2 linked regions of the Methanocaldococcus jannaschii DSM 2661 genome follow. The main gene of each other region encodes a partner of the protein of the gene in region 2 in a complex. Each region holds a gene or a part of one and is shown on either strand. Other genes may lie near its edges. The genes, in order: MJ_RS02435 and MJ_RS03640.

Region 1 (9,760 bases), 210 kb from region 2 along the record:
ATTTAAATCTTAATCTTAACAGCCTGTTCATAACTCTCCCTCAACTAAATTTTTTAGATAGCTTTTCCAGCTTTCTCTACAATGTAAATTCCATCCTGGAAGACTCTTGGGTCTCTTCCTTTAATTCTTGTTGCCTGCTCTATGTTAGCAGCAGTTTGTCCAACTTTTTCCTTGTCAATTCCTGTAACTATGACATCCTCTCCACTAATCTTAACGGTAACTCCTTCCATAATTCTTGCTCTTCTTGGGTGTTTCTCCCCTAAGAAGTTTTCAATGATAACTTCATTACCTTTAACGCTAACTTTCATTGGGAAGTGTGCATACCTAATCTTTAATTTGTATGTAAATCCTTCAGTAACTCCTTTAATCATATTGTTTATATGTGCCCTTATAGTCCCAACCATGGCCTTGTCTTTTCTTCTTGGATATTCACAGAAGATAACTATTTCATCTCCTTCTTTTTTAATTACAATTTTTGGATGCTCAAATCTTCTTCTTAACTCTTTTCCTCCACTTTTTACAACAACTTCATTATTGTTTATCTCAACTTGAACATTTTCAGGGATTTTTACCCTTTCCTCAATATAGGCGGCAACTGGCATAAACTCACCTCAAAATTTAAATTTAATTTAGAACGTGTTTAATAGACATAAGCTAACAACCTTCCTCCTAAGCCTCTCTTTTTAGCTTCTTCGTGGCTCATAACTCCCTGTGTTGTTGAAACAATCAATATACCAAAGTCTCTTGCTGGTAAGTATCTCTTTTCAAATTTCTCATAGCCAAATTTTTTAACTGGGAATCTTGGTTTTATTGCTCCACACTTGTTTATCTTCCCTATTAACTCAACTTTAAATATTCCAGCTCTACCATCTTCTATAAATTCAAACTCTCCTATGTAGCCGTTATCTTGCATAACTTTTAAAACCCTTCCAATTAACTTAGAGGCTGGTTTTATATACACTACCTTTTTACCCACTCTCTCACAGTTAGAGATATGGTTTAATGCGTTTGCTAGTGGGTCCATTAAACTCATGTTTTCCCTCCATTAAGAATTTTTAGTAAAGAGTGTTTTGGTTTAATCTAATTTTTTAAATCCTAACTTGTGAGCTATTTCCCTAAAGCACTGTCTGCAGAGATTTAATCCATACTTTCTGATTAAACCTGGACCTACATGCCCACATCTTTGGCATGGTCTAATTCCATAACCATATTTCTTTTTCCATGGTTTTTTTGCCATCTACATCACCTTTTTATTGTGTTTCTTCTTCCTCCTCTAACAAGACTCTTTCAACTTTAACTCCAAATGTTTTTTCTATAAATTCAATTGCCTCTTCTCTTGTTAATCTATGTCTTCTTGGAATCTTAGCTCTGCATCTTTTTCTTCTCTTAACTCTAAATCCAGGTCTCTCTAAGGTAACACAGACGTCCATCCCAAAGATACCAATCATTGGGTCGTATTTTTGTCCAGGGAAGTCTATATGCTCATGAATACCAAATGAGAAGTTTCCGTAATCGTCAAATGAATAATCATATAATTTTTTACCTTCTTTTTGGAAGGCTTCAAATGCATTCTTTAAAAACTCTTCTGCCTTCTTTCCTCTTAATGTGACTTTTAACCCAATTGGTAACTTCTTTCTAATTCCAAATGATGGGTTTGTTTGCTTAGCTCTTGTTCTTATTGGTTTTTGTCCTGTTAGCTCTTCAATAACTTGAGCTCCTTTTGTTAATCTATCTCCACTCTCTCCTACTCCGAAATTGACAACAACTTTTTCAATTCTTGGTTTTAGCATTGGATTCTTCTGCCATAACTCTTCAAAGCTCATGTTTCTCCCTCATCTATCTAATTTATAATTTAATTATTGGCTCTTCGTCTCCAACAACGAAGACATAGTCTTTAACTGTTTTGAACTTCTCTCCATCCATGTTTTCTAATGTAACGATATCAGGATATATTCCTCTTCTCTCAATCTCAACGATTTTAGCGAAATCACCGACGTGTTTTCCTCCTGTAATGTATGCTAATTTACCAACTTCAAATGGTATATGAGCTTTAATTTCTTGTTCAGGGATTGAGATTAATAATGTGTCTCCTGTTTTATAGACATCTTCTTCTGCCTTTGTAGGGTCTGAAACTTTTATAACGATATTTCTTCCATCGTGTAAATTGAGCTGTATGTGTCCTCCTTTAATAACAGTCTTGTTTTTAATTTTACATAATTTTACATCTGGATTTTCTGTTGGTTTTAATTTAATTCTTCCCTTTCTATCAAATAAAACTCTGTAATTTTCATTTGCATCTGGTAATGAGACAACATCCATTAATCCAACTGGAAGCTTTTCTTCCTTCCTAACTCTTCCATCAACTAAAACTTTACCCATTTTAATGATTTTCTTTGCTTCTCTTGCGTTATCGGCATACTTTAAAATGTCTCTAACGATTAACAGTAATGGTAATGACTCACTCATTGGGTGTGCTCCTGGTAATGGTCTAACTGTGAATTTGTGAATCTTTCTTGGTAACTCCCATCTAACTGGAGCTGCCAATCTTTTTAAATGTCTTTTTGGACCTTTTTTTGCCATCCTTTCACCTTATTCATTTTTGATATGTTTGAATCTTTTTTCATCCTTGTCATACAACTTGATAATCATAACATTTGATGGATGGATTGGATATGGAACTTCTCTTCCATCTTGTCTCTTGTTGTTTGCTCCTTCAACATATATTCTGTATCTCTTTAAATCAACTTTGATAACTTCTCCTTCTAATCCTTTGAAATCTCCTCTCATTATTCTAACAACATCTCCTTTTCTAACTGGGATAGCGTTTTTACCTAACTTCTCCTTCAACTCCTTTGATAACATTGCAGACATAACTTTTCTTCTTAAGTGGAGAGGAGCGTTAAATAATGCCTTTCTCTGTTTTCTTGGTTGTTTTGACTTTGTAAAAGCCATGTTTTTTCACCTTAATTAGTTTTTAATTTAAATGATTATCTTAGCAATTCTTGCAATACCTGGCCATCTTTCAGCAGCTTCCTTAGCAACAGGCCCCTTAATATCTGAACCCTTTGGGTTTCCATCTGGTGTTACTATAACAACTGCATTATCTGCAAACTTAACTCTTGTTCCATCTGGTCTTCTAATCTCTTTTCTCTGTCTAATAACAACTGCTGGCAAAACCTGTTTTCTCATTTCAGGAGTTCCTTTTTTAACTGTAACTATTACCATATCTCCTACTCTTGCTGTTGGCAATCTTCTTGCAACCCCTTTGTAGTTTCTTACTGCGATGATTTCAACTTCCTTAGCTCCGGTGTTATCAGCACAGATACATCTCGCTCCAACAGGTAAAGCCCTAACAGGTTTTGAACCAATTGCTTTCATGTTCTTTCACCTTTTAGATTTATGAGTCAAATTTATTCTTCTCCTTTAACTTCATCAATTCTTCCTAATTTTTCAACAACAACGAATGCCTTTGTTTTACTTATTGGTCTGCATTCCATGACTCTTACAATATCTCCAACTCTTGCGTGTATGCATGGTGGGTTGTGAGCTGCTAATTTTGTTGTTCTTCTCTCATATCTCTCATATTTCTTGATGTATTTTACAACCTCTCTCTTTATAATGACTGTTTTGTGTGGTTTGTCGCTAACTACAACTCCAACAAAGCTCTGCCCTCTTACTGGCAAATTTCCATGGAATGGACAGTTTTTATCATCACATTCTACTTCTGGAGCTTTAACTTGTATTCCAATATTTCTTGCTGCCATGTTTTTACCCCCTATAACTTATTATTTGGCATTATTTTGAAAGACATTATAGATTAAATGTGGCATCAATATTTACTAAAACCCATATTTATACTTTAAATCTCACAGACTGGAAGATACGATAAAGAGTATATAATAATAGCCAGGGAATTTTTGGCTACTGTATCATTATTCTCAAACGGTTGGGGCTAAAATAGCCTAATATGGATATAGTATCTTTATTTTTTTCTTTAATCTCTCTTCTGGTCTCCCTATTAGCAATCTCCCATCGACCTTTACTTTGCACCCCTTTAGTTGAAAGAGAAACACTGCAATGTCTTTTGGGATTACTACTTCCCTACCATCCTCTTTTTCTATCACTAATGTATTTCTTGTTTCATCCACTACTTTCCCTTTAATCCCTATCATCGCTTTGTTCTTCGCTTCAACAATCTCTACTTTAAGCCCTATAAGTTCATGCCTTAATATATTGTGAGGAGTTATCATGATGCCCCAACCGTTTTACGGGGACGGGGTGTGCCCTCCTGGGGCATCCGCGTCCCCTTTATTTCAGAAAGTTAAAATAAATTTAAAGTTAAAGTTTTACCTGATTTCAATTGAATCTCTTGAGAAACCCATTTTAACAAGTTCCTCAGCAACTTTCTTCCTATGGTCTCCCTGAAGTTCTATTGTATTATCTTTAACAGTCCCTCCACAGGCACAAATATCTTTCAATTTTTTAGCAAGTTCTTTTAAATCAATAACGCTTGTATCAAAACCTTCAATTATAGTCATTAACTTACCAAATCTTCTTTTTGTAACATATATTTTTATTTTCTGTTCTTCTTTAGCTATTTCTTCACAAACACATAGTTCTTTTGGTAATCCACATCTTGGACAGATTTCCGGCATCACTGCACCTCTGTATTTTATATGCCATCTGAGTAATTGAGTATAGTAAATAATATTAAGATAGGGTATTTAAATTTTTTGTTATTATTGGGAGGTCATTCTTTTCTTTTCATTCATTATTGTTAATATTCTTGCTATTGTTCTTCTGATTTCTCTCATTCTACCTGGATTTGAAGGAGCTCCAGCAACTGCCTTACTTGCTCTCTCTTTTAATAATTCCCTTTTTAATTCTACAAGTTTTTCTTTTAATTCTTCCATTGACATTCCTCTTAACTCATCTGCTCTTAATATAGCCATGTTTCCTCACCTTTACTGCTCTTCTTCAACTACATGTTTAACTTCTGCATCTTCTTTAATTATAATTTCATCTGGTAATAAGACATCTGGTCTCATGATTTTTACTGTAACTCCTATGACCCCTGGCTTTGTTTTTGCAATTGCTCTTCCCTTATCAACAAGCTCTTCAGCAGGTTCTCCACAGTGTTTCATATATCCAGCCATGAATTTTTCAGTTCTTGCTCTCTCTCCAGTTAATTTACCTGAGATAATGACTATAACCCCCTTAGCCCCAGCATTCATAACTCTTCTCACTGCAGTGTGTCCAACTCTTCTGAAGTGTAACCCTCTCTCTAATGACTGAGCAACTTTTTGAGCAACAACTTGAGCGTCTAAGTCTGGGTTTTCTACTGGTTTAACATCGATTTGTGGTTTTTCAACACCGAATTCTTTAGCTAATGTTTCTGTCAATTCTCTAATTCTACTTCCTCTTCTACCAATAACAAAACCTGGTTTTTCAGCGTAGATGATGATTTTTGTTCCTATAGGTGTTTTTCTTATATCACAGTGGCTGTATCCTGCTTTACTTAACTCTTTCTTGAAGTACTCATCAATTAACAATCTCTTAACATTTTCTTTAACAAATGTTCTTTCTATCATGGATTTCCACCTTTATATCTTATTTTTAGTGGTATTCTTCTAATATAACTTGTATATGGACTGTTTCTTGGAACTTAGGTGTAGCTCTACCAAATGCTCTTGGCATGTATCTTTTGATTGTTATTCCTTTGTTTGTTGAGATGTGTTTTATTCTTAACTTTTCAGTGTTTAAACCTTTGTATTCAGCATTTGCTTTAGCGTGTTGCAATATCTTTAAGATTGCCTTAGCTGCTTTAACTGGGTATCTACCAGCAGGCCATCCTAATTTTCCTTTTCTGTGCCCTACTTTCTTGCAGTGTCTTCTAAAGAGAACTGGTCTTCTCATTGCAATAACATCTTCTAAGAACTTTATTGCCTCATCTAACTTCATTCCATTTATTGATTTACATATCTCTCTTGCATGTTTTCTTGAAATTGGGATGTTCCTTCCCATAGCCCTTGCAGTTTTTTCAGGATTGACTTGTATCTTATATTTTAATTTACCCATCATTATCACCCTTAAGCTTAAAATGATTTAACTATATAGTGTCTTTCAAACTTCTTAAATAACTAAGGCACTAATGAACGCCTTCCAAAGGAGGGCGTTCAAACATTCCTTCATAAATTTTATTAATTTTGAAAGGCACTATAATCTTACTGTAAGAAGTTTATATACTTTTATTGTTGTTTAACTCATAACAACCCAGAATGCTATATTGTTTCATAAATATAATTAGGCTATCAACATTTAAATTGTAGAGCATTCTGGGAGTTTCTATTTTCCAATTATCCATTACAGTTCTGTTTATGATTATTTAAACTATGAATTTATCATCAGCGACGGTTGAGATTTTAGAATGTAAGAATATAAAATTTTTAAAGTGTTATATATAATTTACGAATAAATAGGAAACAACAAAACAAAAACAATTTTCAGTCCAAATATTCAAAAAAGTATTAAAATTTATGCTAATGAGACCTCTACTGTTTCAACACTCTCAACCTCATCAATTTCTGCTAAAGCATTTTCTATTGGCTCTGTTCCTCCTTCTCTTTCTTCCATTTCAATAACGGTGTATATAGCGTATAAACCAAAAGCTAATGGCTCATCAAATAATCCTCTTATAGCAACATCTTGCTTTTCTAAAACCTCTTTAATCTTTTCTTTTAGCTTCTCTTTATTAACTTCTGGACTTGTAGGCATAATTTTTATTTTTGCTAATACTGTTGCCATCTTTTCCCTCCAAAACTTTTATGGGCCTTCAAACCCGCATTTTGGACATTTGTATGGGTTATTTAACTTTCTGCATCTCTCACATCTTACAATCTCTACTTCTCCACAGTTTGGACATGGGAATTTTGTTGATTTCTCTCTTGGAGCAATCTCAGCATTACAGCTTATGCACACATATTTCATCTCTCCCACCTAATAAATTTTTTATTTAATGATAACGTCTCTTAAGTTTGTATCATGTTTATATTTTATCTATTCCAACGATTTTTGTATATATATTGTGTTTTCCTTCTAAAATATCCATAACTCTTTCTGGATGTCTGCCATTAACAACGTAAGCGTTCATTTTAAATTGTTTTAAAAGAATTGGAAAGGTCTCATCTACAGATGTTAAACCTTTAATGTCATTTGCATTAATAATATTTAATAGTTTCCCTCCTGGGAATTTGTCATATATGCCATCAACATCAGTTGCTATTATAACTTCCCTAACATCTAATAACTTTCCTATATATAAACTTAATGAATCTGATGTTATAGCCCAAGAATGCTCGGCAATATCTGTTGATAGCAAAATTTTTGAAGGTAATAATATAGCTATCTTTTCCTTTTCTATCTCTCTCTTTAAATCAAATAATGTATCATAAGCTTTTATATATCCAATTTCAGCATAAACCTCTCCAATTAAATCCATACATTTTATGGCAAGTTTGTGAGATAGTGAGTTTGAGATATTTAGAGCTTTATCTATCTTTCTAACAACATTTGCAAATTCTCCTCCTCCAGGAATAATAACTATCTTCTTATTATTTTCTTTTGCATAATTTTTTAATGCTTTTAATAATGGTTTTGCATCATAAGTTAGAGAACCACCAATTTTTACTATATGCATGTTCTCACTATTTCAAAATTTCATAAAACACTTCAGCCATCTTAACCAAATCCTCTATTTTAATATGCTCATTTGGTTGGTGGGCAGTCTCTTCTCCAATGCCCCAAACTGCTACATTATAGCCCTTATATCTCAAAAATGCCGCAACAGTTCCCCCACCCATTCCGCAAAGCTTAGCATCTCTATTCAAAACATTCTTTATAGCTTTTTTCAATTCTTTGATAATTTCAGCGTTTTCATCTGTGTAATTTGGATTTTCAGATTTTAATATTTCATAAGTTATCTCTGCCTTTATTGAGTTATCATAATGCTTAATATATTTTTTAAACTCAAAGTTTTTGATAAACTTATTTATAAACTCCAAAACTTCCTCTATTTTGTAAGTTGGCAAAATTCTACAATCAAAAACAACCTCTACATATCCAGGAATGGTGTTTGGATTTTCAACTTTATTTTTTAATATCGTTGGTTCAAAGGTTGAATACTCTGGGAGGAATATTGAATTAATTTCATCAAATTTCTCATATAAACCATTATATAACTCATTTGCAAAGTTAAAAGCCACTATATCAGCATTCAACCCATTTTCTGGTGTGCTACCATGACATTGCTTTCCTTTAATGTTAAATTTTATCCACAGAATTCCCTTCTCTCCAATCTCTACAAATTCTCCAGTTGGTGTTCCAAAGTCAGGAACTATGATTAAATCATCCTTTTTAAATATCTCATCTTCAAAGTTATTCAATAGATATTTTAAGCCATATTCACTTCCATCTTCTTCATCAGAGACAAAAATTAATGATAAGTTGTATTTTGGCTCAATATTATTTTCAAAAATCATTTTTAATAATAATAGAGAGGAAACAATCCCCTTATGGTTGTCCTCACTTCCCCTTCCATAAATTTTTCCATCTTTAATAACTGGCTCATAAGGATTTGTGCCCCATAAACTAATATCCCCCTCTGGAACAGTATCTAAATGAGAAATAATATGTAATGTCTTATCTCTTCCAAAATCTATTTTAAATACAATATTTGGCCTCTCAATACCATATTTATCTATGATGTTATATTCCTTTAAAGTGTAATTTTCTATATTGTAGCTTTCAACGTATTCCATTAACTTTTTCTTGACGTATTCTGCCTTTTCTTTTTCTCCTTTTCCACCAAATGAAGGATTTACTGAATTTATTCTTATTAAATCACTCTCTAACTTTATAGCTTCTTCTATTAAATCCATAATCTCCCTCTAAACCCAAAATATTTTAGCATAAGCTACCAATACAATCAAGTGCATTATATAAATTATTCCTCCAATTAATAAAAACCTTCCCACTCTCACATTTCCGTTGGATAATCTTAAAGTTATTAAATTGGCAAAAGAAGCAATTAAAGTTCCGTTACCTCCGATATTTACACCATAAGCTATTGGTAGCCAGTTTTTGTATAAATGAGATAGCAACACTGTAGCGGGCACGTTTGAGATTATTTGAGATAGTAAGGAGGCATAAATCATTAACATAACATTACCACATTTTATTGAAAATATATTAATAATTCCAATCCTCTTTAGTCCCTCAATATCAACAAATAGGAAGATGAAAGTTAGTAAAAACAGATAATCCACTTTAACCCTCTTATACATTAAAATTGCCAGTATTAAAGGAAGAATATATATAAAATTCAAATATCCAAAAACACATAACAAAACCAAAATAAAAGATAATATATAAAAAATCCACTCTTTTTTAAACTTAATGTCAATATTTATCTTAGTATCATACTTTTTAAATTCTAAGAATGGTAAAATAGCCAAAATTCCAAAAATTTCAAAGGGAATCATATTAATTATAAACTCTAAAGTTCCAATATTATAGAAATGAAATAAAAATAGATTTTGAGGATTTCCTATAGGGGTTAAGCCACTTCCAATATTTGCAGAGACACCCTCAAAGATAATGAGCTTTTCTAAATCCTTAAAAGGCATATTTGTGTATCTGTGAATTATTAGAGTTAAAGGGATGATGACAAATAAAGAGACATCATTTGTTATTAAAGAAGATA
Region 2 (9,806 bases):
TACTCCCTTATATTTTGAACTTCCAGAACTTTTAACTTTCTTTAAACTGTATGCTCCATATTGTATTTCAATCTTTAAGTTTTCAACGACTTCTGGAATTTTGTTATTGTTCTCAATCCATTGTGAAACTTCTTTAAAATCTTTCATCATCTTGGATTCTGTAGAACCCGAGTATCTCTCAGAAAATACTGAACTCCAATACCATTTATTAACTTTGTCCATATCTGGAATATCATGTTTTAAAAAGAATGCCAACATCATCGTTATTGTTGGTGTATATGGATTCCATTTTTTAATATCTGCAATTCCATATTCGCTAATATCAAAAATTCTTTGAAATACTTTATTTTCAGCAATATCTACAACTCTATTCCATGATTCATCATTTAAAATGGAGTTATCAATTTTAATTAAATCTCTTGACTTGATGCTCATTCCTTTACTTAAAGCTAATGCCTGAATAAACATATAAGGCACTTTTGTATCCTCAACATCACCTGCAAAATTTTTAATGCGAATGTTATTTTCAAACGCTTCTGCCCACTTTTCCCTTAATTTTATAAATTTATAAAATCTTGCAACCAATAAATCGTAAGGCGATAATTTTATACCAGTTTTGTTTATTCTTTCGAATAACACTACAACTTGTTCGGGTTTATCATTGTAAGATAATCCTAAAATTAGTGTAGGAACTTTATATTCCAATATGTTATGCATATAATTAAATACTTCTTCAGGAAAAATTTCACTAAAATGCTTATACCATATCTTATAAAATTTATTTGAATTTGATAAAAATGTTAATGGGAAAAATCTTTTTTCTTTTAATTTTTCTATATCGAAAGAATTATCTTCATTTAATAAAGCTTTATATTGTCTACAATCTTTAGACAGGCTAAAAACAGAATTATCAATATCATCTTCAACTAATTTGTTTAAATCTATAAAAAACGCATAAGGTTTTGTAGTATTTTTTAATGGAAAATTTGGGCTATATATTGCATAAAATAATGACGTTAGTCTTTGCTGACCATCAAGAACCAAAATTCTTGGTTTTCTTAATGTTATATTAGGATTTAATTCCTCTGCCCCCCTAATGTAGATTGTCCCAAATGGTGGATTTTCAGGATTTATTTCTTGGATTAAAAAAGTTCCTATAAACATATTTTCCAAAAGAGATTTAATTAGTTCTTCTATATCTTGTCTTGTCCAGACAAAATTTCTCTGAAAATCAGGGAGTGCTACTTCCCCTTCGTATGCTTTTTTTACTAAATCTAAAAGGTTCTTTGTATCATGACTCAACTCCATACTTTCACCCTCATAATCGCCAATCTCATGTATTTCAAACGATTAAAAAAATAAAAAATAAAATTTTTTATTCAATCATTGAGTTTGCTATTTTTATAAGCTCATTTTTATCCAATTTTCCAGCTATTATTACTTTTATTCCATTGTATTCAAACATTAACATTTTTACATCTCCACTGTCTGAAATTAATGCTTTAACTCCATTTTTTAATGTTATTAAATTGCTACCATTTTCAGGAATCGTTAAGGGTTTGTTGTCCTTACTTTCAATAATTGCCAACTCCCCATTTTCTCCATAAGTTAAAATTACTGTCTCTGATTCTTCATTATTGGCATTTTGTTTTGTAGCCATTGCATTCTGCAATTCAAGCCCAGCAGTGTATTTTGGAACTAAGATTTTAAAGCTAACATCCTTTTGAACTTCATCTATATTTTTTGATGTTGTCATTGCTCCAGAACTCATCAATTTAGCTCCTTCTGGAGGAACAAACTTAAATCTATCATCTGGAACATCCACATTAAATTTAACGTTCTTATATTCTATTGTTACGCCATCCATCTCTATCTTCAGAGGTTGCCAATACTCTTCATCAACATACATCTTCATCTTTTCTTCAGGGTTTTCTTTAGAAATTAGCTCTAAAACATAACATTTTCTTCCATCATAAGTTTTTTCTCCAAGGTATGAAACATTAAATTTCTCAAGCATTGATTTTATAAACTTTCCGTAGTCAGGGTTAAACATATTATTTAATTCTCCTTTAATCTCCATCTTTGTGTATTGATTTTTCTTTTTATCATACATATAGTAAGTTTTCCCATCACAGACAATTAAAACATCATCATTTTCCATATAAAACTTATTTGGCTTTTCAAATGCATATTTGTATTGCATCGTCTCTGTCTGCCCCATTATGTTCGTTGTAATTAAAACATCTGCCTCCATTGACTTCATTGCCTCATACTTCTCCTGCATCTTCTTTGCTATCTCATCTGCATTCATCTGCTGTGTGCATCCAGCAAAGAAAACGCCAACTATTAAAAATAAAGAAAGTATTAGATATTTGTAGTTCATATTTCCCCTCCCAGTTTAATAAAGTAAAGTATAGTTTCTTGCAAAACATTTTAGAATAAATAATACATTTATGAACACCTTCCAAAAGGAAGGTGTTCAAACCTTCCTTACGAACTTCAGTAACTTTTGCAAGAAACTATAAAAGTCCAAATTGGACAGAATTTTTTATTTTCACATTTATATTTAAATGTTTCTAAAATTTCAAAGATGTGAAAAAATGAATGTTAAGATAATAGTTGAGTTTATAAAAAAGTTCGCAGAAGAAAATAACTGTAAAAAAATAGCTGAGATTGGAATTGGATTTAAATTTGATGTTGCAAGAGAATTAAGTAAATATTTCGATTTGATAGCCATAGATATTAATGAAAAAGCTATTGAAAAAGCTAAATTGTTGGGATTAAATGCTTATAAAGATGATTTATTTAATCCAAATATAAGTTTATATAAAAATATTGATTTAATATATTCCATAAGACCTCCAAGAGATTTACAGCCGTATATTTTAGATTTATCAAAAAAAGTTAATGCAAATTTAATTATAAGACCTCTTTTGAATGAGATGCCAATAAAAGAGCTAAAACTAAAAAACTACAAAGGAGAAGTGTTTTATATAAAAGAAAAACAAATTTAAGCTTTTAATTTCTTCCTTCGAAACTTTTAGTAAAAGTTTCATCAAAACTCGTCCATTAAGTTAGGGCTTTCAGCCCTAATTAATGTCCATTCACTTAAGCCTTCAATTTCTTCCTTCTCCAGTATCTCATTTTTGGGTGGAATCTAACTCTCCCTCTTGTTTTAACAATGACAAACAATGGAACTCTTCTATTCTGCTTTAATGCTTTAGCCAATCTTACCTTCTTTCCTAATGGCTTGTTGCTTCCCATCATCTCACCTAAATCTCCTTTTTTAATCCAACAACCCTTGTTTGTTTATGTTCAGGGAAATATTTCTCTGGACTTTCTCCTCTCTCCTTCAATATATGTCTAATCTCTGCCTCGTAGTCAGAGCTCAACTTAGTTCCACTTTTTATCTCTTCTAATATAAAAAATTCACTTGCTAAATGCCTCAAAGTTTTATAACCAAAACCCATTAATGGGGTTATATATTGGATATTTTTCCTCATCTCTAAGCTCTGAATCTCTGAATAGCTAAGCTTTGGGACTCTATCATCTCTTCTTGTCCCATCCGCTAAAATGCTATATTCATCAGCCAAAATTTCTAAGACAGTTTTATGAACATATTGTATTGCAGGGCCAGGATATTTATGTTCAATAATCATATCAGCAGCTTTTTCAACAATTTTTCTATCGAGAGTTATAACTTTATGCTTAAATCCTAAAATTTTAGCAGTTTCTTCAGCTAATTTATAAGAGGGAATAACACCAAAATTTATAGTTATTAGATGAGGATTGTAACCAAGTTTTTTTAATATCACTGCAGAGAGGGAGCTATCTTTCCCTCCACTAAAGAGAACATGAACATCCATAAGTTTCACTTTCTAACAATTTTAATTTCTCTCTTTCTCTTTGTCAATGCACTTATTCTCTCGAGTAAAGCTTTAAAGTCCTCATCACTCAATGGGATTGGTAATCTTCCAAGTTGAGCTAATTGGATTAGTTGGACTTCAACAGCTTCAGCAAATTCTGGTCTTGCCAATCTTATTCTCTCCAATCTCTCTCTTGCTTCAGGTGTTAATATTTTCCTTAATAAAGCTCTTTTTTGCATCTCCGCCTCTAATAATGCCTCTTCTTGCTGTTGTTGTTCAGCAAGCTTTTTTTGCAATTCAAGAAGCTTTTTTCTTTTAATTTCTTCAACATCCATTTAGCATCCCCTTAGTATTTAGCAAGAGCAGGGATTTCATTAATTATTTCATCCCTAACCTCTTTAGCAATGTTGTCTAAGAAACTTCTTCCTTTTGGAGTAACAACTCTTCCCTCAGGTGTCTTTTCAACTAAACCTAATTTTTCTAATTCTTGTAAAGCTTTTCTAATGATGTTTCCACTACCTTTGTAGAAGTGTTCTGGTTCATGACCTCTGTTTTTTCTTCCTCCGTAAGCAGTTCTTAATCTTGAAACACCTACTGGGCCGTAAATATAGATTTTTCTTAAGATTGATGCACACCTTATATACCACCAGTCATCTTGGTCTGGTCTTCTCTCTCTGCTAACTCCTGTCTTAACAAAATCTACCCATTCTGGAACTCCTATATTCATCTCTTTTAATTTCTCAGCTGTCTTCTGAATTAACTTATCAGCTGGAACATCATAGACAGTTACCATTTTTGCACCTCTCTTAATTATTTTTTAATTAATTTATTTTGATTTTCTTTCTAATCTATTTATTTTGTGTTTAAGATTATGAGTTTTTGTAGCATAAAATCTATTTAAGGATATGTAGTTTAAACCAATAAAACAAGCTTAGTATTAATTTGATTAGGTTATATTTATATCTTATTATTATCGATAGATACATCTTTAGGTTTAAAATTTAACTCTATAAAAAAGAGAAGAGAGTTAAATATAAAAAATGGAGCCGGGGGTGAAATTTAAACGAAACTTTTAGTAAAAGTTTCATCAAAACGGATGCATTGCTTCCTAACGGAAGCAATGCCTCTTAATTTACACCTCCGAGCGTAAGCGAGGAGGTGTCAGATTTTGATGAAACTTTCTTAAAGTTTCAAATGGAGCCGGGGGTGGGATTTGAACCCACGTAAGGCGGATCTGCAGTCCGCTGCCTAGCCCCTAGACTACCCCGGCTCTTTCAAAACCTATGAGTTGCATACATAAACTATATAGAGGTAGTATATAAATTTTATGGTTTTAACTTTTATAGTATTTGCTCCACAATATTCTTAAACATTCAATAACCATCCTTTTAGCAATCTCATCTAATGTATATGGTGTTATTGGCTCAAAATCTCTGATAAATTTCTCAGTTCCTACAACTATATGCCCCTCTTCATCTAAATTTAAAAATTTGGCTGGGCCTTTTGCATATTTGGCATCACAAACCTTTATTTTTTCTTCTATACCAAATACCCCATTAGTTCCTATTGTTTTAATTCCTCTCTCTTTACAGTAGTTTATGATTGCCTTTGTTGTTGGGATTGTATCTCCACCAGCTATACATATCACTGCTACATCTCCCTTAATTAAATGAAGATTATCTTTAGTTATATTTTCTCTAAATGCCTCAACTCTATTTCCAAAAAATCTCTTTATAAAATCTACTTTGTATTCCCCAACCTTTCCCCCTAATCTTCTATGGACAATATCATTTTCTTCTATTTTGGCATTATCAAAAACATAAACTTTTTCTACCCCACCTCTATGAACTTCTAATAAATCAAAAGCTACTCTAACACCCAATCTTCCGCATCCAATTATTGAAACTTCTCCTTTTGGCTTTAATTTTCTCTCCATCTCTTCAACGTTCATAAATATCCCATCCAAACAGAACTTTTTTAGTAAGAAAGTATAATAGTTTTTTGCAAAGTTATTAAAATTTATTAAGGAACATTGAACGCCTTCAAAGAAGGCGTTCATTATTATGCTTTACTAATATAAGACATTTTGCAAAAAACTATTTATTTAAGAAAATTTTAATGTTGTTCTATATATAAAAACTTATCAGGGGGGATTATTTTGATTTATGTTACTTTTACACCTTATGGAGCTTTTGGAGTTAAAGATAATAAAGAAGTTAGCGGATTGGAAGATATAGAGTATAAAAAATTGTTTAATGAGGAAGAAATTCCAGATATAATGTTTAAATTAAAAACTCAGCCAAATAAAATAGCAGATGAGTTAAAAGAGGAATGGGGAGATGAGATTAAATTAGAAACACTTAGCACTGAACCATTCAATATAGGGGAGTTTTTAAGAAACAACTTATTTAAAGTTGGAAAAGAATTGGGATACTTCAACAACTATGATGAATTTAGAAAGAAGATGCATTATTGGAGCACTGAGCTAACAAAGAAAGTTATAAAGAGCTATGCTCAACAAAAGGATAAAATCATTATTCAAGTTGCAGAGGCAATATCTGATTTGGATAAAACTCTAAACTTGTTATCTGAGAGATTGAGAGAGTGGTATTCCCTCTACTTCCCAGAGTTAGACCACTTAGTTAATAAACATGAAGTTTATGCTAACCTAATAACAAAATTAGGAAAAAGGAAAAACTTTACCAAGAGTCAGCTAAAAAAAATCCTTCCTTCAAAATTAGCTGGGAAAATTGCTGAAGCCGCAAAAAATTCAATGGGAGGAGAATTGGAAGATTATGATTTAGATGTTATTGTTAAATTTGCTGAGGAAATAAATCACCTATATGAAAAAAGGAAGGAGCTATATAACTATTTAGAAAAATTGATGAACGAAGAAGCTCCAAATATTACAAAACTTGCTGGTGTTTCCTTAGGAGCGAGATTAATAGGTTTAGCTGGAGGATTGGAGAAATTGGCTAAGATGCCTGCTTCAACAATACAAGTTTTAGGTGCTGAGAAGGCTTTATTTGCCCATTTAAGGATGGGTGTGGAGCCTCCAAAACATGGTATAATATATAATCACCCTTTAATTCAAGGTTCTCCACACTGGCAAAGAGGGAAAATAGCAAGAGCTTTAGCATGTAAATTGGCTATAGCTGCAAGAGCTGATTATGTTGGGGATTATATTGCAGATGAACTTTTAGAAAAGTTAAATAAGAGAGTTGAAGAGATTAGAAGAAAGTATCCAAAACCACCAAAGAAAAAGAAGAAAGAGAAACCTAAAGCAAAGAAAAAAGAAAAGAAAGGTAAGAAAGAAAAATCAAAGAAAAAAAAGGATAAGAAAAAAGATAAAAAAGGTAAAAAAGAAAGGAAAGTTATAGGAAAAACAAAGAGTAGGAAATAATTACTTTTTACGATTTTTATTTTTTTCACGATAATGGACATACAGAACATACAATAATGCATCTATAACTACAATAGCAGTTGATATAATCCACATTTTATCCATATTCTCCCATTATTTTTGTCTTAGATGCTTTTCTATTATACCTTCAAGCTCTTCATCATATCTTAGGTAAATGTCTCTTACAAATATCAATCTAATTATTAATGGAAATTTGCTAATTAATCTTATATATTTGTCTTCTATTTTATAGCCTTTAAATTCATCCCATTTATAAAAAGAAAATCCACATTCAATTCCATTCTCATAAATATTAATTTTAACATTAATTAAAGAGTCAAAAATATCAAAAAGTGCGAGTTCTTCAAATGCTAAAACTTTCATAATAAAATTTGGAATAAATAAAAAGCTTTTTCCAAATCTAAATTCCCATAAGTTCATTTAAGCTTTTTAGTAATTTTCCTCTATTAATTGATAAAAATTTTATAAAATCCCAAAATCCAAAGACAATCAATCCCATGAGATAAATTAAAGTTATTGCTAAAATACATAACAAAAAATTCATGCTTTATCCCTAAATTTTTCTATCTGGTTTTTAATGATGTTTTCAATTTCTTCATCATATTTTAAATAAATTCTTTGAAGTAAGTAAAGTTTTCGTCCTAATATTTTCTTTTTCTTTCCGAACAATACGATAAACCCATCATCTTTTTTAACATTCTCAATATTTTTCCAACTTATAAATTTATTACTATAATAAATTCCATCATCACACAAATAGACAGAAATTTCTTTGTTAAATGCTTTCCATATAATAATCATTGATATAATAATAAGAATTTCTGCAATTATTGAAGTTATTGAAACTGGACAATTATAAACCACATACAATAAAATATTAAAGGAAATTAAAGCAATAATCATAAATCCAAACAATATAGGCATTGCTTTCTTATCAAACTCTGCCTTTTTACCTTCAATCAAATTAAGATAGTGCATTTTAACTCTTTTAAAAATCCTACTTTTAATTTTTGGTTGCATATTTGTTATTTTATAGGAGATAAAGCTATTAATTAAAAATGCAATTGCAATAAATAGTATAGACTCCACAATACCACCATATATGCATATAAGTTATTATTTATATTGCATTAGATTTATTATTTTTTGGTGATAAAATGGAAGACATTAAAATCAAAGAGATTTTTGAAAACATCTATGAAGTTGATTTAGGAGATGGCTTAAAAAGAATAGCAACAAAATCTATTGTTAAGGGAAAAAAAGTATATGATGAAAAAATAATAAAAATTGGAGATGAAGAGTATAGAATTTGGAATCCAAATAAAAGTAAGTTGGCAGCTGCAATAATTAAAGGTTTAAAGGTTATGCCAATAAAAAGAGATTCAAAAATCTTATACTTAGGAGCTTCAGCTGGAACTACACCATCTCACGTTGCAGATATTGCTGATAAAGGCATTGTATATGCCATAGAGTATGCACCAAGGATTATGAGAGAGCTTTTAGATGCATGTGCTGAGAGGGAAAACATAATCCCAATTTTAGGAGATGCAAATAAACCTCAAGAATATGCAAATATTGTTGAAAAGGTAGATGTTATCTATGAGGATGTTGCTCAGCCAAATCAAGCGGAGATTTTAATTAAAAATGCTAAGTGGTTTTTAAAGAAAGGCGGTTATGGAATGATAGCAATAAAGGCAAGGAGTATAGATGTTACAAAAGACCCAAAAGAGATTTTTAAAGAACAAAAAGAAATTTTAGAGGCAGGAGGTTTTAAAATAGTTGATGAGGTAGATATTGAGCCGTTTGAAAAAGACCACGTCATGTTTGTAGGTATTTGGGAGGGAAAATAACATAAAATTGGACATTAATTGGGGCTAAAAGCCCCAACTTAATGGACGGGAGGTATCCCAATAGGAGGTCTCCTCCTATGGTTGGAGAAAGACCACATATTATGTTTGTTGGAGTTTGGGAAGGATAAAGCTTTTTTAGATAAATTTAAAATTATTTTTTAGTAAAAATGTTTGGTGGGAATATGAGGATTTTTGAAGTAATGAGGGAAACAAAAGAGACTAATATTTACCTAAAAATAAACATTGATGGAACTGGAAAATATAAAATAGACACGGGTATTCCATTTTTTGACCATTTGTTGGCATCTTTTGCTAAACATGGATGTTTTGATTTGATTGTTAAGGCAAGAGGGGATTTGGAGATAGATGACCACCACACTGTTGAAGATGTTGGAATTTGCTTAGGTTTAGCCTTAAATCAGATTGAAAAGAGGAATATTTTTAGATTCGGCTGGGCTATAATTCCAATGGACGATGCAAGGGCTACTGTAGCGATAGATTTAAGTGGAAGGAGTTATTGTGTAGGAAATTATGAGCCAAAAAGAGAGTTTGTTGGAGACTTAGCAACTGAGAATATAAATCACTTTTTTGAGTCAGTTGCAAGTTATGGAATGCTAAATATCCATTATGAAGTTATTGGAAAGAATGAGCATCACAAGGCAGAGG

What was found.
Region 1: MJ_RS03640 (region 2) and MJ_RS02435 share a complex: the UniProt entries of both Methanocaldococcus jannaschii proteins name them as parts of the 30S ribosomal subunit.

What each region holds. Positions count from the first base shown.
Region 1 is NC_000909.1:407,129-416,888, reverse strand. Bases 3,779-6,593 are described here. They hold MJ_RS02435 (30S ribosomal protein S3), read right to left. Parts: upstream 5,592-6,593; coding sequence 4,965-5,591; downstream 3,779-4,964. Other genes in these bases: MJ_RS02425 (elongation factor 1-beta), read right to left, coding at 6,535-6,593; rplV (50S ribosomal protein L22), read right to left, coding at 5,617-6,078; rpmC (50S ribosomal protein L29), read right to left, coding at 4,740-4,952; yciH (stress response translation initiation inhibitor YciH), read right to left, coding at 4,347-4,655; rnp1 (ribonuclease P protein component 1), read right to left, coding at 3,963-4,250. Also shown: MJ_RS02495 (50S ribosomal protein L32e), read right to left, coding at 1-31; MJ_RS02490 (50S ribosomal protein L6), read right to left, coding at 54-602; MJ_RS02485 (30S ribosomal protein S8), read right to left, coding at 641-1,033; MJ_RS02480 (30S ribosomal protein S14), read right to left, coding at 1,076-1,237; MJ_RS02475 (50S ribosomal protein L5), read right to left, coding at 1,251-1,823; MJ_RS02470 (30S ribosomal protein S4e), read right to left, coding at 1,846-2,580; rplX (50S ribosomal protein L24), read right to left, coding at 2,590-2,952; MJ_RS02460 (50S ribosomal protein L14), read right to left, coding at 2,980-3,378; MJ_RS02455 (30S ribosomal protein S17), read right to left, coding at 3,411-3,764; more of MJ_RS02425, read right to left, coding at 6,594-6,804; MJ_RS02420 (zinc finger domain-containing protein), read right to left, coding at 6,823-6,987; mfnE ([5-(aminomethyl)furan-3-yl]methyl phosphate kinase), read right to left, coding at 7,046-7,696; MJ_RS02410 (M20 family metallo-hydrolase), read right to left, coding at 7,704-8,936; MJ_RS02405 (SLC13 family permease), read right to left, coding at 8,946-9,760. UniProt on the Methanocaldococcus jannaschii protein: Binds the lower part of the 30S subunit head.
Region 2 is NC_000909.1:614,099-623,904, forward strand. What follows is about bases 2,937-5,797. They hold MJ_RS03640 (30S ribosomal protein S19e), read right to left. Parts: upstream 4,660-5,797; coding sequence 4,213-4,659; downstream 2,937-4,212. Other genes in these bases: MJ_RS03620 (UPF0146 family protein), read left to right, coding at 2,937-3,014; MJ_RS03625 (50S ribosomal protein L39e), read right to left, coding at 3,109-3,264; MJ_RS03630 (DUF7411 family protein), read right to left, coding at 3,273-3,866; MJ_RS03635 (DNA-binding protein), read right to left, coding at 3,872-4,201; MJ_RS03650 (ThiF family adenylyltransferase), read right to left, coding at 5,200-5,797. In the rest of the region: MJ_RS03610 (GmrSD restriction endonuclease domain-containing protein), read right to left, coding at 1-1,308; MJ_RS03615 (outer membrane lipoprotein-sorting protein), read right to left, coding at 1,376-2,383; more of MJ_RS03620, read left to right, coding at 2,601-2,936; more of MJ_RS03650, read right to left, coding at 5,798-5,817; MJ_RS03655 (hypothetical protein), read left to right, coding at 6,025-7,269; MJ_RS03660 (hypothetical protein), read right to left, coding at 7,384-7,710; MJ_RS09475 (hypothetical protein), read right to left, coding at 7,691-7,834; MJ_RS03665 (DUF986 family protein), read right to left, coding at 7,831-8,379; MJ_RS03670 (fibrillarin-like rRNA/tRNA 2'-O-methyltransferase), read left to right, coding at 8,448-9,140; imidazoleglycerol-phosphate dehydratase HisB, read left to right, coding at 9,323-9,806. UniProt on the Methanocaldococcus jannaschii protein: May be involved in maturation of the 30S ribosomal subunit.